One region of the Photobacterium sp. GB-72 genome, then DNA from elsewhere that is predicted to be linked to it. Evidence: predicted binding sites of a transcription regulator. Region 1 holds the regulator's gene; each other region holds the start of a gene.
The links. The regulator PurR, encoded in region 1, represses purine synthesis genes. The targets are predictions, from matches to a motif close to TNANGNAAACGTTTNCNTNA.
Positions count from the first base shown of each region.

Region 1 (5,395 bases):
CATTGCAGCTCACTTCGCCTGAACTGAAAGATGCAACAGCATCAAGCATGCAATACGTTGATATTAACAATTTAGCTAAACGTCTCTACCCCACCTTATCGGGGGGTGAAAAACAGCGTGTACACCTTGCCCGGGTTTTAACACAACTCAGTAAAGCCGGTGATAAATGTATCTTGATGTTAGATGAACCCACCTCAGCACTCGATCTCGCCCACCAGCACCACACCTTACAAATTGCCCAAAATATGGCTATACAAGGCGCCGCTGTAATTGTGGTATTGCACGATTTAAACCTTGCAGCCCAATACACTGATCGGATGATTTTCCTTAACGAAGGAGAAATAAAAGCCGACGGCACGCCAACACAAGTTCTTACTCCTGAAGTAATAGATACCTTATATGGTTGGCCTGTCAGTGTTCATACTCATCCAAGTGGTGATTTTCCTTATCTTTTATCAGCCAATCATTCTGTTTTTTAACGTTTTATCTATTAATGACTAGATATACACAATAAATTGAAGCTATTAGCATGACAAACATCGAGTTTTTACGGTTAATGATCAATTAATTCAATCAAGTTGAATAGAAAGATTGCACAACGCAAAACACACAGTAAAATGTGATCGCAAGCGATTACATGTGTAATTAGTGTAAAAATAGTTTCTATCTTCTAATGCCGCATTTTACTGCGGCTTTAGTTGTTTATGATCCATGATAATTGCAACACCCTATAATTCGGTATCAAATTGAATAATTAAGTAGCTAATAACTAAAGGATCTTCATCTCTGCGAGTGAACTCGTAAGCCATAGACTACGTAATTAATCAATTTGGTATCAAAAACCTTTGTCAGATCCTAATCTGACCATGATAAGAAGAATAAATATGGCAACCATTAAAGACGTTGCACGTATGGCAGGTGTATCAACTACTACAGTGTCGCACGTGATTAATAAAACACGCTTTGTTGCAGAAGCAACGCAACAAAAAGTTTTGGCTGCAGTAGATGAACTTAACTACGCCCCAAGTGCAGTAGCGCGAAGCTTAAAATGTAATACAACACGTACTATCGGCATGTTAGTCACTAAATCGACTAACCCATTTTTTGCCGAAGTTGTGCATGGTGTTGAAGAATATTGTTATGGTGCAGGCTACACACTGATCTTATGTAACACCGAAGGTAACTTAGAAAAACAACGTGATTACTTACGTATGCTTTCTGAAAAGCGTGTTGATGGCCTATTGGTTATGTGCAGCGATCTGGATCAAATGCTGCTCGATTTACTTGAGCGTAAAAATGATCTTCCTATGGTTATCATGGACTGGGGCCCAGAAAGCCCACATACTGATAATATTCTAGATAACGCTGAAAACGGCGGTTATATTGCGACTAAGCACCTTATTGAAAATGGTCATAAGAAAATTGGCTGTTTATCTGGACAAGTTGATAAGTCTACTTGTCAAGAGCGCCTAAAGGGCTTCCGTAAAGCGATGAAAGAAGCAGATCTCACTGTTAATGATAATTGGCTACTTGACGGTGACTTTGAGTGTGAGTCAGCCGTTGAAGCTGCTCATAAGTTTATCGCAATGGAAGATCGCCCTACTGCTATCTTCTGCTTTAACGACATTATGGCTATGGCTCTGATCAGTACCTTTGAACAGGCAGGTCTGCGTGTTCCTGATGATATCTCAATCATTGGCTACGATAACATTGACCTTGCGCCCTACTTTGCGCCACCGCTAACAACTATCCACCAGCCTAAACGTCGTTTAGGTAAAAAGGCCATCGAAATCTTGCTAGAGCGTGTGAAAGACAAGAATCATGAGCGTCAAACCTTTGAAATGACGCCTAAACTTGTTGAGAGAAAATCGGTTAAAGATCTCAACTAATAAAATTTATCTTTCTATGTTAAGGAAAAGCCGATAAGTTAACCTTGTTGGCTTTTTTTTTACTTATAAAAAACAATCATGAGTATTTATAATTATAAAGCTTATTAAAATAAGCTAAGAACAAATACCTGAACCAATATCACATTTTTGAGAGCTTAGATTTAATATTAAAAGTATTATTTAATATAACTTTATATAGTCACGAACTGGCAAATTAATTGAAAGATTAAGACGCAAAACCACCGGCCTAAAAATTATGTTAATAATTCAAGGTAGCGGGGTTACCGAAGGATTATTATTGAACCGACAATATTATGACACAAACTTAACAATATATTGACAGTATCAATGTGTAGATTAATTAATCTATTTCCTCGCTCTTAATGTTTAGGTGACACTCATATTTTTTCACCGAGTAGAAGCATGGATAAACCAATATTAAAAGATTCATTAAAATTATTTGACCATTTTGGTTCAATAAAATCACGGTCGATGTTTGGCGGTTTTGGCATTTTTTCTGGTGATACAATGTTTGCATTAGTTGTGAACGATAAACTTCACTTACGTGCAAATGCTGAAACTGAAAAGGAATTCAAACAAGCTGGCTTGGAACCCTATGTTTATAAAAAACGTGGCTTCCCTGTTGTAACCAAGCACTATGCAATACCCGACCAATGGTGGGATGAACCCACAAAGATTGTAGCTCAAGGTAGGTATTCACTGGATGCAGCAGAAAAAGACAAGCAAGAAAAGGAGAGTTGCGTACCTGACCGAATTAAAGATTTACCTAATCTACGATTATCAAATGAAAGAATGCTTAAAAAAGCAGGCATAAACACTATTGAACAACTTCTAGCAGTGGGCTCTCTTGGCGCATATAAAGCACTTCAAGAATCACAAACAAGTCCATTGAGTATTGAATTGCTTTGGGCATTGGAAGGCGCAATTAGCGGTCAACATTGGTCAGTTATTCCTGAGCAACGTCGAAATGAACTATTATCTGCCTTATCTTAAAAATATAAGTTGTCTTAAATATAAAATACTTAGGAATAAAAGAGCCCCCATTCTTTTATTTCTAAGTATACCTTTCAAAAATAATTTCCGTATTATCCTTATCTTCCTTTATAAAATTCAATATTTATTTGGTTTAATTGCATAATAACAAACTTTTGCCATTAAATTAATTCCCTCCGTTTTGCACTCCTTGATTTATATAAATGATAATTATCTTTATTTATATTCCATGCCTAATTATTTGCTAATACGACCAATAACCCATCTTCTCACTAATAAATAACGCGGCGCTTTAAACTGTCTTATCTCCTGCTGATTTTTTCACCAACCAATTGAAGAAAAAGAAATATTTATCATTAAATGAAATACAATGTCTGTTGTTAAGGTCTACATGTTTACAACTGCTACTGAGTAAGATCGTATAAAACCCTACTTTTAGGGTGTTTTTTAAGGAATCACATGCGCATTTCGATCAAAAAAATTGACTCTTTATGGGTAAAGCCTTTGCTATGGCTTCAAGCTCGCCACTATGGTCAAGTATTAAACCCTGCAAAGCTATGGGGACGTAAACCTGTCTTATTTTGGTTAGTCGCAGGTTTTTTTGGTTTTCTCGACCGTAAGAAGTCACCGATTCAAGATGTCATGCGATCTTTGGTCTGTGTGCGTGTTTCACAATTAAACGATTGTGCCTTTTGTGTTGATGCCAATGGTATGAAGCTCGCCGAACGTTGTGATTCAGAAGATAAAATTAAAGCACTCGCCAACTGGCAACACTCTACGCTGTTTACAGATCAAGAACGCGCTGTGTTGGTCTACACTGAAGCGATGACAATAACAGGCAAACGAGTGACAGATGAAATGCTTGTCGCGCTACAAGAATGGTATAGCAGTGATGATATTATTGAACTCACTGCTTTAGTTAGCTTTCAGAACTTGTCGGCGAAATTTAACACTGCGCTCGATGTGCCAGCACAAGGCTTTTGTTCTCTTCCTATTACGCCTAACGATATTGCTCAAGATAACGTGCAAGCATCAGATAAAAACATAACGAAAAAGGATCAGGCAAATGAATAAGAAAAAAACGCTATTGCTGCTGGTCATTGTCAGCCTTATTGCGTTATGGCTACATTTTGATCTAGGCCAATACCTTACCCTTGAGTTCATCAAGCAAGAGCAATTAGCCCTACAAGCAAAGATTGAAAGTCAACTTTTCACTGCTTACTTGTTTTTCTTTGTACTCTATATTGCCGTGACAGCCCTTTCCTTACCCGGCGCTGCAATTTTAACGTTGCTTGGAGCGGCATTATTTGGTTTTTGGCCTAGCCTTATTATTATTTCTTTTGCCAGCACAATAGGTGCAACATTGGCTTTTCTATCAAGCCGCTATATTTTGCAAGACTGGGTACAACAGCGGTTTGGACAACGCCTCGCGACCATTAATCAAGGGATTGAAAACGAAGGCGCATTTTATCTATTAACGCTGCGTTTAATCCCTGTAGTGCCGTTTTTTCTGATCAACTTACTAATGGGTTTAACCCCGATTAAAACTCGTACCTTCTTCTTTGTCAGTCAGCTTGGCATGCTGGCTGGAACTGCTATTTATGTGAATGCCGGTACTCAACTGAGTAACATTAATAGTTTGAGCGAAATCATCTCATTTCCTGTATTGATATCTCTTGTATTACTCGGGATCTTCCCACTGCTCGCAAAAACAATTATTAATTACATCAAAAGCCAAAAGGTTTATAGCGGTTGGCAAAAACCTACAGTATTTGATCAAAACCTAGTGGTAATTGGTGCGGGTGCTGGCGGTTTAGTCAGCTCCTATATCGCGGCAGCCGTAAAAGCGGAAGTCACATTAATTGAGCGTCATAAAATGGGCGGCGATTGCTTAAACACAGGTTGTGTGCCATCTAAAGCCTTAATCCGTGTCGCTCATAGCGCTTATGAGCTGCAACAAGCAAAACAATTTGGTATTGAAGCTAAAATTGAAAAAATCGACTTTAAAGCCGTTATGACTCGTGTTCACAAGGTTATCAAAGATATCGAACCGCATGATTCTATTGAACGTTACAGCAAGCTTGGTGTGAATTGTGTCCAAGGTGACGCGACGATTTTGTCGCCTTGGGAAGTAGAAGTTAACGGCAAAGTGATCACCACACGTAACATTATTATCGCAACAGGGGCTTCCCCATTGTTGCCCAATATTTCAGGCTTAAACACAGTCAATCCATTAACGTCCGATAACCTATGGCAACTAGATACTTTACCTGAAAAATTATTGATTTTGGGTGGTGGTCCTATTGGTTGTGAATTAGCTCAAGCGTTTCATCGTCTTGGCGCATCTGTCATCTTAGTTGAAATGGCAGATCAGCTACTTAATCGTGAAGATAAAGATGCAGCCGATTTAATCTATCAAAAGCTAACTCATGAAGGCGTTAGAGTTCTTCTTAAGCACAAAGCCGCTAGTTTTGTAGAGAAAGGGGCGGCGC
Region 1 covers NZ_PYNV01000009.1:75,671-81,065, reverse strand. Annotated here, with positions in the region: gene C9J40_RS11725 (heme ABC transporter ATP-binding protein) at 1-479, shown strand, start outside; gene purR (HTH-type transcriptional repressor PurR) at 885-1,889, shown strand; cyclic di-GMP riboswitch class I at 2,088-2,178, shown strand; gene C9J40_RS11715 (TfoX/Sxy family DNA transformation protein) at 2,313-2,903, shown strand; gene C9J40_RS11710 (carboxymuconolactone decarboxylase family protein) at 3,363-3,977, shown strand; gene C9J40_RS11705 (FAD-dependent oxidoreductase) at 3,970-5,395, shown strand, end outside.

Region 2 (5,395 bases), on a different contig from region 1:
CTCTTTTAAGAGACGAGAATAGATATCATAAGAACGCTCACCACGAGAAGTCTGCTCGACCACCATAGGTACCAGCGCATCCAAAATTGGTGACATGGCGTTTTTTTCTTGGTAGCTCATAACGTTATTTCCCTAAAATAAATGGCCCGAATGAAATGACTCACACGGACCATTGTTAGCAGAAGACTTGAGATAATGTCAAATCTCTACATCAATTTCAGCAAATTAAGCAGCAGGATTCATTAGCTCGTTGAAGCTAACGTCTTTATCAGAAACCTGTGCTTTAGCTAGAAGTGCGTCAATCGCTTGCTCTTCTAGAGCAACATTACGCATGTTGTTCATTAGCTGTTCGTTAGTTTCGTAGTATTTAACTACTTCTGATGGATCTTCGTATGCAGAAGCCATTTCAGCGATGATTGCTTTAACGCGCTCTTCGTCTGCTTTTAGCTCTTCTGACTTGATCACTTCACCAACTAGAAGACCTACAACTACACGACGTTTAGCTTGCTCTTCGAACAACTCACGTGGTAGTTCAGGCATATTCTTAGCATCACCGCCAAAACGTTGTGCAGCTTGCTGACGTAGTGCTTCGATTTCTTGATCGATAAGTGCAGCAGGAACTGTGATGTCGTTTTGCTCAACAAGACCGTTAAGAACTTGATCTTTGATGCGACCTTTAACAGCTTGCTTAAGTTCACGCTCCATGTTCTTACGAACTTCAGCTTTAAGACCGTCAACAGAACCGTCTTCAACACCGAACTTAGCAACGAACTCTTCAGTTAGTTCAGGAAGCTCTTGTGCTTCAACTTTGTGAAGTTTAATAGCGAATGCTGCAGCTTTACCTTTTAGGTTTTCAGCGTGGTATTCTTCAGGGAACGTTACTTCAACAGTAAACTCTTCACCCGCTTTTTTACCTACAACGCCTTCTTCGAAACCAGGGATCATACGACCTTGGCCCATAGCAAGTGCGAAACCTTCAGCTTTACCGCCCTCGAACTCTTCACCGTCGATAGTACCAACGAAGTCGATAGTTACACGGCTGTTTGCATCAGCGGCTGCATCTACTTCAGTCCACGTAGCTTGTTGCTTACGTAGAGTATCAAGCATTGTATCAACGTCAGCTTCAGTTACTTCAACAACTGGCTTCTCAACAACAACTTTATCTAGACCTTGAAGTGCGATCTCAGGAAATACTTCGAAAGTCGCTTTGAATACTAGGTCTTTACCTTCAGCAACTTCTACTGGAGTAAATGTTGGCGCGCCTGCTGGATTGATTTTCTCTTTAACGATAGCTTCGATAAAGTGACGGTGCATTACTTCACCTAGGATGTCTTGACGTACTGATGCGCCAAACATTTTAGCAACCATCTTAATTGGTGCTTTACCAGGGCGGAAACCGTCGAAACGACGAGTTTTAGCAATTTTCTTTAGTTCAGCTGTTACTGCATCTTCGATGTTTGCAGCAGGAACAGTGATTGTTAGTTGGCGTTCTAGGCCTTCAGTGGTTTCAACGGTAACTTGCATTATATTTAACCTCAAAACTTACTCAGCTTTCTGAGTGATGTTGCCGAACAGCCATTTACTGACGGTGGCATCCTTTTCGTGTTACGGCTCGAAAACCATAACGCCTCAATTCTTTTACTTTATTTCTAAACTGTCAGATATGCTCATCCAACTTAGAAATTAAAGCGCGTTATTATAACGACACACTTAGGTGGCGTCGAGGTGAGATAGACTAAACTGCTATCTAGCTCTACAACTGAAACACAAGATAGGGTCTATAACGAACATTTCAAGGGGTAAGGAGAAAATAATCATAGATCTCTGCGTTTTTTGGGTTCAAATGTTGGAAAAACAGTCGAATTAACGCAAATATGACGTAACAGAGAAAGCATTTTTTATGCCGTTATAAGACTAACTACAGAGTGATTTTTGTATTAAAAAAGCTTAGAAATGAATTAGATTTTGGATCTTATATATAAAGAAGAGAGAATGGCACGCCCTGCAGGATTCGAACCTGCGACCACATCCTTAGAAGGGACGTGCTCTATCCAGCTGAGCTAAGGGCGCATCATTGTGTAACATGGCGTTACGAGGCAGGATTATACGTTGCTAATCATTTAGGTCAATACGTTTACTTTAAATTTCATGATTTAAACCGCCAAGCGATTAAAGTTAAAGCAATCTGTTTTATTTTCAGTTTTTTCAGTGCAATTGTAGATACCTATTCCCTTCAACGATAAACACTTAAGATTGTTCGCCATTATTAAACAAACAAAAAGCAAACGTTTGCGTTATAGCTAAAGTAATCATTTTCTGACACAATAATAGCGTCCACATGCTTAGCCTATATAAAAAGGATTACCATGACCGCCCAAATTATTGATGGGAAATTAATATCCCAAACAGTTCGACAGGAAGTTGCCGCTAGAGTGAAAGCTCGTAAAGATGCTGGTCTTCGTGCACCCGGCTTAGCTGTTGTGCTCGTAGGTCAAGATCCTGCTTCTCAAATTTATGTTGGTAGTAAGCGAAAAGCCTGTGAAGAAGTCGGCTTTGTCTCTAAATCATTCGATCTACCACCAACAGCCTCAGAAGAAGAATTATTACTTCTTATTGACGAATTAAATCTCGATCCAACGATTGATGGCATTTTAGTCCAACTTCCATTACCAGCTGGTATGGATAGCACACGAATTTTAGAGCGTATTGATCCTGAAAAAGATGTTGATGGCTTCCATCCATACAATGTCGGACGCTTAAGTCAACGTATCCCAAAACTACGCTCTTGTACCCCTAAAGGTATTATGACCCTCTTAGAACGTTACAATATTCCGGTACGAGGGAAAGAAGCGATTATTGTTGGCGCTTCTAATATTGTAGGTCGCCCGATGACACTCGAATTATTATTAGCAGGGGCTACAACAACAACTTGTCACCGTTTTACTCAAGATCTTGAGAGCCATGTTCGTCGTGCAGATATCCTTGTCGTCGCTGTAGGTAAACCTAACTTTATTCCTGGCGCTTGGATTAAAGAAGGGGCTACCGTCATTGATGTGGGTATTAACCGATTAGATAATGGTAAATTATGTGGTGATGTTGAATTTGATATTGCCAACCAAAGAGCAAAACATATCACTCCAGTCCCTGGTGGTGTCGGCCCAATGACAGTCGCAACATTAATAGAAAATACTATGTTAGCTTGCGAGCAGTTTCACGGCGAATAATTGGTAATAAAAAGAGTGATACCTATTGCTCTTTTATTCTCCAAAACAATGCTATTTTAAATTAGCAGTCCTCTTCTTATTAACAAATAGAATAAATAAAAAAAGCGATGGAACACCATCGCTTTTTCTTTTGATTATACAATTTATGGCGTCGACTATAAGCTTTTAGCTAGTTGTTTGACATACGCTGTAAATTCTTCACCAAATTGATTATGGCGCAAACCGTACTCAACAAACGCTTTCATGTAACCAATTTTACTACCACAATCATGGCTTACGCCTGACATATGAAATGCATTCACTTGTTGAGATTGCATTAGCATATCGATAGCATCGGTCAATTGAATTTCATCACCCGCGCCAACAGGCGTACGGGCTAATAATGCCCAAATTTCAGCTGGAAGTATGTAACGACCGACAATAGCTAAATTAGAAGGCGCGTCTTCAACTGAAGGCTTCTCAACAACCTTTGTCATCGGTGCTGATTCGCCAGCATGTAATTCCACACCATTAATATCCGCAACACCATAGTTTGACACTTCAGACATAGGAACAGGTTCAACCATCACCTGACTCACTTTAGTCTCGTTAAACATTTTCACCATGGCAGCCATATTATCGCAACGTAAATCGCTCGCAACATCATCCAAAATTACGTCAGGTAAAACAACTGCAAAAGGCGCATCACCAACAAGGGGATGTGCACACAATACTGCATGACCCAAACCTTTAGCTTGACCTTGACGTACATGCATAATGGTCACATCAGGTGGACAAATCGCTTGTACTTCTTCAAGTAGCTGACGTTTTACTCGCGCTTCTAATGTCGCTTCTAATTCAAAAGAGGTATCAAAGTGGTTCTCAATCGAATTTTTTGAAGAATGCGTCACTAAAATAATTTCTTTAATTCCTGCTGCAACACACTCATTCACTACATGCTGAATAAGCGGTTTATCAACAATTGGAAGCATCTCTTTTGGAATAGCTTTGGTTGCAGGTAACATTCGAGTCCCCAGACCAGCAACAGGAATAACAGCTTTACGCACTAATGAAGTATTCAATTTTTTTTCCAGTATATTATGTTTGCAAACATCGTATTAGATGGCTTTCAAATATGCAAAAGAGAGTTCTAACTTACAGAAAAAAGATCATTTTTTAAGTAAATCAATGTTCTCTACGCTTACTTTTACAGGCTTACCTAACAAATTAATCAGCATAAATGAGCGTTTCTCACCATCAGGCTCTTGGTAAATAGCTTCAAGACCTTGAAACTTACCTTGCTCTAACTTTAATTTTTCACCGGGCTGAGGAAGCATTGACAACAAACGTTGATGCTCTTCATTATCTTCATTCATCATTAAATTATAAATAAGTTCTTCACGTACTTTTTGTGGCATTGCACCACAGCGAATAAAGTCAGCCACACCACGTGTTGATCGCACCGACGTATAACTTACCGTTTCAGGATCAAATTGAACAAAAACATAACTTGGAAATAATGGTTCGATTGACTCTATTCGTTTGCCCCTGCTCACTTTTTTTACTGTTACCTGAGGGTAGTAGCAATCCACACCTTGACGATCCAGATTGATCACTGCACGCTCTTGTTCACTGCGCTTACAATAAAGCAAATACCAATCTTTCATCATCAATCCTAAACATTAAAATTCATCGCTATTATATACATAAATAGCTACTTTTTATATTGCGGCTAATTCGGGATATAAAGTATTTATTGAGTGCTTATTGTTGCTCAACTCATTTATGGAAACCAAGACAGTCACCACTTTTACAGTAATTCCACAGTCAAACTTTGTAACATTCATGAACAACCCAAATAGACAGACAAAAGAACCATAAAAAGATTAAAAAACAAAATATAAAACCAAATAATTAATAATAACAAAAGCAATAACATAATTACCATACTAAAAATTAACTTTTCAATTTTGACTAAAAAATCTACAACCATTTGTTTTTCAATAGGTTGAAATGTTTGTCATTTGTTCTTTAAATGTAAAAACTTGCAGTCGTATATATTGTGCTTTATAAAACTACCGGTATTAGCAAACACACCATCACAATAATATAGAGAATCCTATGAGTCATAATAGTAGTGGTACCTTATTGGGCCACCCAAAAGGCTTGTTCCTGTTATTTGGAACTGAGCT
Region 2 covers NZ_PYNV01000002.1:42,137-47,531, reverse strand. Annotated here, with positions in the region: gene clpP (ATP-dependent Clp endopeptidase proteolytic subunit ClpP) at 1-120, opposite strand, end outside; gene tig (trigger factor) at 226-1,524, opposite strand; tRNA gene C9J40_RS03530 (tRNA-Arg) at 1,994-2,070, opposite strand; gene folD (bifunctional methylenetetrahydrofolate dehydrogenase/methenyltetrahydrofolate cyclohydrolase FolD) at 2,367-3,224, shown strand; gene galU (UTP--glucose-1-phosphate uridylyltransferase GalU) at 3,380-4,285, opposite strand; gene rfaH (transcription/translation regulatory transformer protein RfaH) at 4,373-4,870, opposite strand; gene C9J40_RS03510 (peptide MFS transporter) at 5,325-5,395, shown strand, end outside.
Region 2: folD (bifunctional methylenetetrahydrofolate dehydrogenase/methenyltetrahydrofolate cyclohydrolase FolD) is a predicted target of PurR. The motif match lies at 2,278-2,297, and genes of this name have one in related genera.

Region 3 (5,395 bases), on a different contig from region 1:
TACAATTTGAAATGCGTGCTGAGACACGCTAAATAGAATGTATAAAAAATGGCGCTAAATAGCGCCATTTTTGTTAACAGATACTATGGTTATTTGATAACACAGGAATGGATATCACCGTCCGTTACTGTGGTGATAAGTTTATCCCCCTGCTTAACTTGTGATGTATTTCTGATTAGATCACCTTGCTCATTTCGAGTAATAGAATAACCACGGGCCAAAGTTGCTAGTGGGCTTACTGTTTCTAGTTTTTCTGCCGCCACCGCTAATTTATGTTTTGCATTTAGCAGCTTACGGTCTAAAGCATCATAGAGTCTTCGTTCACTCCGCTCTAAATTTCGTTGTGCATTGCTTACTAACGTAGCGGGGGAGTAAAGTGATATTTTATAGTTATTACTATCGATATGTTGTTGATGCTTTTGTAATTTTTTTTGCATCGCTTGAACTAAGCGTTGACTAATTTCATCAAGATGTTGCTGCTGCTGATTTAAACGAAGCTGTGGATGCTGACGCTCTAAACGGTGTTGTAGTTGAGTTGCTTGGCGCAAAGAGTGTGATAAATACGACCTGATAGCATGGCGTAATTGTTGTTTTTTACGATCGAGTAATTGTGTTTGGTGAGTCATATCGCGACTGATCAACTCAGCGGCAGCAGAAGGTGTTGGTGCACGGACATCGGCAACAAAATCTGCGATAGTGACGTCGACCTCATGACCAACCGCACTGACAATGGGGATCTGGCTAGCGGCAATGGTTCGCGCGACAATTTCTTCATTAAATGCCCAAAGATCTTCCAGTGAACCGCCACCTCGACCGACAATTAATACATCACATTCCTGTCTAGTATTGGCTCGACCAATCGCTTGTGCAATAGAAATTGCAGAGCCTTCGCCTTGTACCATGGTTGGATAAATCACAATGGGTAAACTCGGATCACGACGTTGCAATACTTGTAAAATATCGTGCAGAGCCGCGCCTGTTTTTGAGGTAATAATACCTACTCGTTTAGGTTGTTCTGGCAGCGTTTGTTTGAGTGATTGCGCAAATAAACCTTCCGCTGCTAACGACATTTTTAATTGTTCAAATTGCTGTTGTAAGCGACCATCGCCTTCTGGCTGCATACTTTCAATGATCAGCTGATAATCACCACGTGGTTCATATAATGACAAACGCGCCTTAACTAATACTTGATTACCATTGGCAGGTTTAAAGGTCACATGTCGATTACTGCCTTTAAACATGGCACATTTAACTTGGGCACGTGAATCTTTCAGGGTGAAATACCAATGACCAGAAACGGGCATCGAAAAATTAGATAACTCACCAATAAGCCACACTACACCCATTTCATTTTCAAGTACGAGACGTACTTGTGCATTTAAGCTAGAAACCGTGTAAATACGACTATTCGTTTGGCTTTGAGGGGAAAAAGTGGTCACTAGGAATGGTACCTGCTATCGAATGAAGTAGTAGGCAGGCGGTCAAAATAAAACCGAATAAGACATAAAGTATACAGGCAGATCAATGGACAGATCTTGGCCGTATTTCCTTGACCGCATCACCGGATAGTTAACCGAAATATATTACTTATCAATTAAAATGTGTCAAGAAAAAAAATTAAAAAAAATCTAGCCAAACGTTTGCTTCATACGTATAATTCGACCGCAATATTTTATCCTTCTTTAAACCCCTATTCGGTGTGAGATATTGCAATGTTACGAATTAAACAAGAAGCTTTAACCTTCGATGATGTTTTGCTGGTTCCTGCCCATTCAACCGTTCTACCTAACACTGCCGATCTGCGCACTCAACTGACAAAAGATATTTCTCTTAATATCCCAATGGTGTCAGCGTCAATGGATACTGTGACTGAAGGTCGCTTAGCTATCGGTCTTGCTCAAGAAGGTGGTATCGGTTTCATTCACAAAAATATGTCTATCGAACAGCAGGCGGATCAAGTTCGCATGGTGAAAAAGTTCGAAGCAGGTGTTGTTTCTGAACCTGTGACTGTTAAACCTACCGCAACGATTGCTGATGTTAAGCGATTAACAGAGCAGAACGGTTTTGCTGGTTACCCTGTAGTAACAGATAGCAATGAGTTAGTTGGTATTATTACAGGTCGTGATGTTCGATTTGTTACTGATCTTTCAAAGACAGTTGAAGAAGTGATGACATCTAAAGCAGATTTAGCATCGGCTAAAGAAGGCGCATCTCGTGAAGAAGTTGAAGCTATCATGCAACAACACCGTGTTGAAAAGGTGTTACTTGTTGATGATGAATTCCGCCTTAAAGGCATGATTACTGCAAAAGACTTCCAAAAAGCAGAACGTAAACCTAATGCTTGTAAAGACGAGCGCGGCCGCTTACGTGTAGGTGCTGCGGTTGGTGCTGGTGCTGGTAATGAAGAGCGTGTAGCTGCTTTGGTTGAAGCTGGCGTAGACGTACTGCTTATCGATTCTTCACACGGTCACTCTGAAGGCGTTCTACAACGTATTCGTGAAACGCGTGCGGCATTCCCTAATCTTCCAATTGTTGGCGGTAATGTCGCTACGGCTGAAGGTGCGCGTGCTCTTATTGAAGCAGGTGTGAGTGCAGTAAAAGTTGGTATCGGCCCTGGTTCAATCTGTACAACTCGTATTGTTACAGGTGTTGGTGTTCCACAAATTACCGCAATTTCAGAAGCGGCATCTGTTGCTGATCAATACGGTATTCCTGTTATTGCTGATGGCGGTATTCGTTACTCTGGTGATATGTGTAAAGCGATTGCCGCTGGTGCATCATGTGTAATGGTAGGTTCTATGTTTGCTGGTACTGAAGAAGCACCGGGTGAAGTTGAACTATACCAAGGTCGTTCATACAAATCATACCGTGGCATGGGTTCACTAGGCGCAATGTCAAAAGGTTCTTCTGACCGTTATTTCCAAACTGATAATGCGGCTGACAAATTGGTACCAGAAGGTATTGAAGGCCGTGTTGCTTATAAAGGTTACCTAAAAGAAATCGTTCACCAACAAATGGGTGGCTTACGCTCAAGCATGGGCCTAACGGGCTCAGCAACGATTGAAGAGCTTCGTACTAAAGCTGAATTTGTACGTATTTCAGGGGCTGGCATGAAAGAGTCACACGTTCATGATGTGACTATTACTAAAGAAGCACCTAATTACCGTATGGGTTAATTGTTACCCACTCATCTTTGGGTTTAACTATTACGTCAGTAAGAAATAACATCGGGAGCAGAGCCTTTGCTCCCAATATATAAAATTATTCGAGAACATTCACTAATGACCATGACCACAAATATTCATGAACAACGTATCCTTATTTTGGACTTTGGCTCTCAATATACACAGCTAATCGCCCGTCGTATTCGCGAAATTGGTGTGTACTGTGAACTTTGGAGCTGGGATGTTGATGAAGCCGATATCCGTGAATTTGCGCCAAACGGTATTATTCTTTCTGGTGGTCCTGAAAGTGTAACGGAAGCCGGTTCTCCACGTGCACCACAATATGTATTTGAAGCAGGTGTACCTGTATTTGGTGTGTGCTACGGCATGCAAACCATGGCTGAGCAGTTAGGCGGTAAAGTTGCAGGTTCATCTGAGCGTGAATTTGGTTACGCACAAGTTAAAATTGTTGAACCAACACATTTCCTTGAAGGTATTCAAGACGCAACAGCCAAAGACGGCACACCATTAATGGATGTGTGGATGAGCCATGGCGATAAAGTGGTAGAAATCCCGTCAGATTTTATCAAAATTGCAGAAACAGAAACGTGCCCATTTGCAGCAATGGCGAATGAAGAGAAGCGTTTTTACGGTGTTCAGTTTCACCCTGAAGTGACGCATACACGTCAAGGTATGAAGTTAATTGAGAACTTCGTAATGAATATCTGTGGCTGTGAAAAGCTATGGACATCAGCAAATATCATTGAAGATGCTATTGCTCGTATTAAAGAGCAAGTGGGTGACGATGAAGTGATTCTTGGCCTTTCTGGCGGCGTAGACTCATCAGTTGTTGCTATGCTTATTCACCGTGCGATTGGCGACAAGCTAACGTGTGTATTTGTTGATAACGGCCTGCTTCGTTTAAATGAAGGTCAACAAGTGATGGACATGTTTGGCGATAAATTTGGTTTAAATATTGTTCATGTTCAAGCTGAGGATCGTTTCTTATCAGCACTTGCAGGTATTGATGAGCCAGAAGCGAAACGTAAGAAGATTGGGCATGTATTCGTTGACGTATTTGATGAAGAATCTAAGAAACTGAAAAATGCGAAGTGGTTAGCACAAGGGACGATTTACCCTGATGTGATTGAATCTGCAGCATCGAAAACAGGCAAAGCACACGTGATTAAATCTCACCATAACGTAGGTGGTCTACCAGACGATATGGAAATGGGTCTAGTTGAGCCATTAAAAGAGCTATTTAAAGATGAAGTGCGTAAGATCGGTCTTGAGTTAGGCCTACCTTACAACATGCTTTACCGCCACCCATTCCCTGGGCCTGGTTTAGGTGTACGCGTTCTAGGTGAAGTGAAGAAAGAGTATTGTGATTTACTTCGTCGTGCAGATGCTATCTTCATTGAAGAGCTTCATAAAGCCGATCTTTACAACAAAGTATCACAAGCATTTACCGTGTTCCTACCCGTTCGCTCTGTTGGCGTAATGGGTGACGGTCGTAAATATGATTGGGTTGTATCGTTACGTGCAGTAGAAACAATCGACTTTATGACAGCACACTGGGCACACCTGCCTTACGACTTCCTTGGCAAAGTATCGAACCGTATTATCAACGAAGTCGATGGTATTTCTCGTGTGGTTTACGATATTTCAGGTAAGCCGCCAGCAACGATTGAGTGGGAATAATCTCTCTTACTGAAAAATACTGAGCAAACATCAAACCCTAGTAAGGTGACTTACTAGGGTTTTTTATTGCTCATATTTTATAGATATCCATTCAAATGAAGATGAAAATGAGGAAAGACATGCTTCACGTAAGGTTACTTGTTGGAGGGGATTTTCTAGAGGTATAACTAAGCGATTGAGACTTGTTTTGTATTTGTTGGTGCTTATGTTTTTAATTGTTTATTGAGTTGTTGCTTTATTGTTTATGGTTAATGCTTGGTTACAATCTTCCGTAATAAGGTTTAGTTATTCGTTAGGTGATATGGCTTTTTTTTTATTGTATTTCGCTACAATCACCCGACCTAAATTCAGCCGTAGTAGCTGAAAGGCAAAACAATGAGACTTACTAAAGTAAGTCCACTTTGCAGACGTAACCAATATGGGGGCACGGAGTTGCCATGAACGAAAAAACATTAAATCAAGCACCGAAGCCATCAAGTGCTATGGATAAGTTTTTAAATGGTATTGAGCGAGCAGGTAATAAGATCCCA
Region 3 covers NZ_PYNV01000001.1:726,238-731,632, reverse strand. Annotated here, with positions in the region: gene C9J40_RS03290 (zinc ribbon domain-containing protein) at 1-32, shown strand, start outside; gene xseA (exodeoxyribonuclease VII large subunit) at 90-1,439, opposite strand; gene guaB (IMP dehydrogenase) at 1,713-3,176, shown strand; gene guaA (glutamine-hydrolyzing GMP synthase) at 3,288-4,865, shown strand; gene C9J40_RS03270 (AbgT family transporter) at 5,303-5,395, shown strand, end outside.
Region 3: guaB (IMP dehydrogenase) is a predicted target of PurR. The motif match lies at 1,629-1,648, and genes of this name have one in related genera.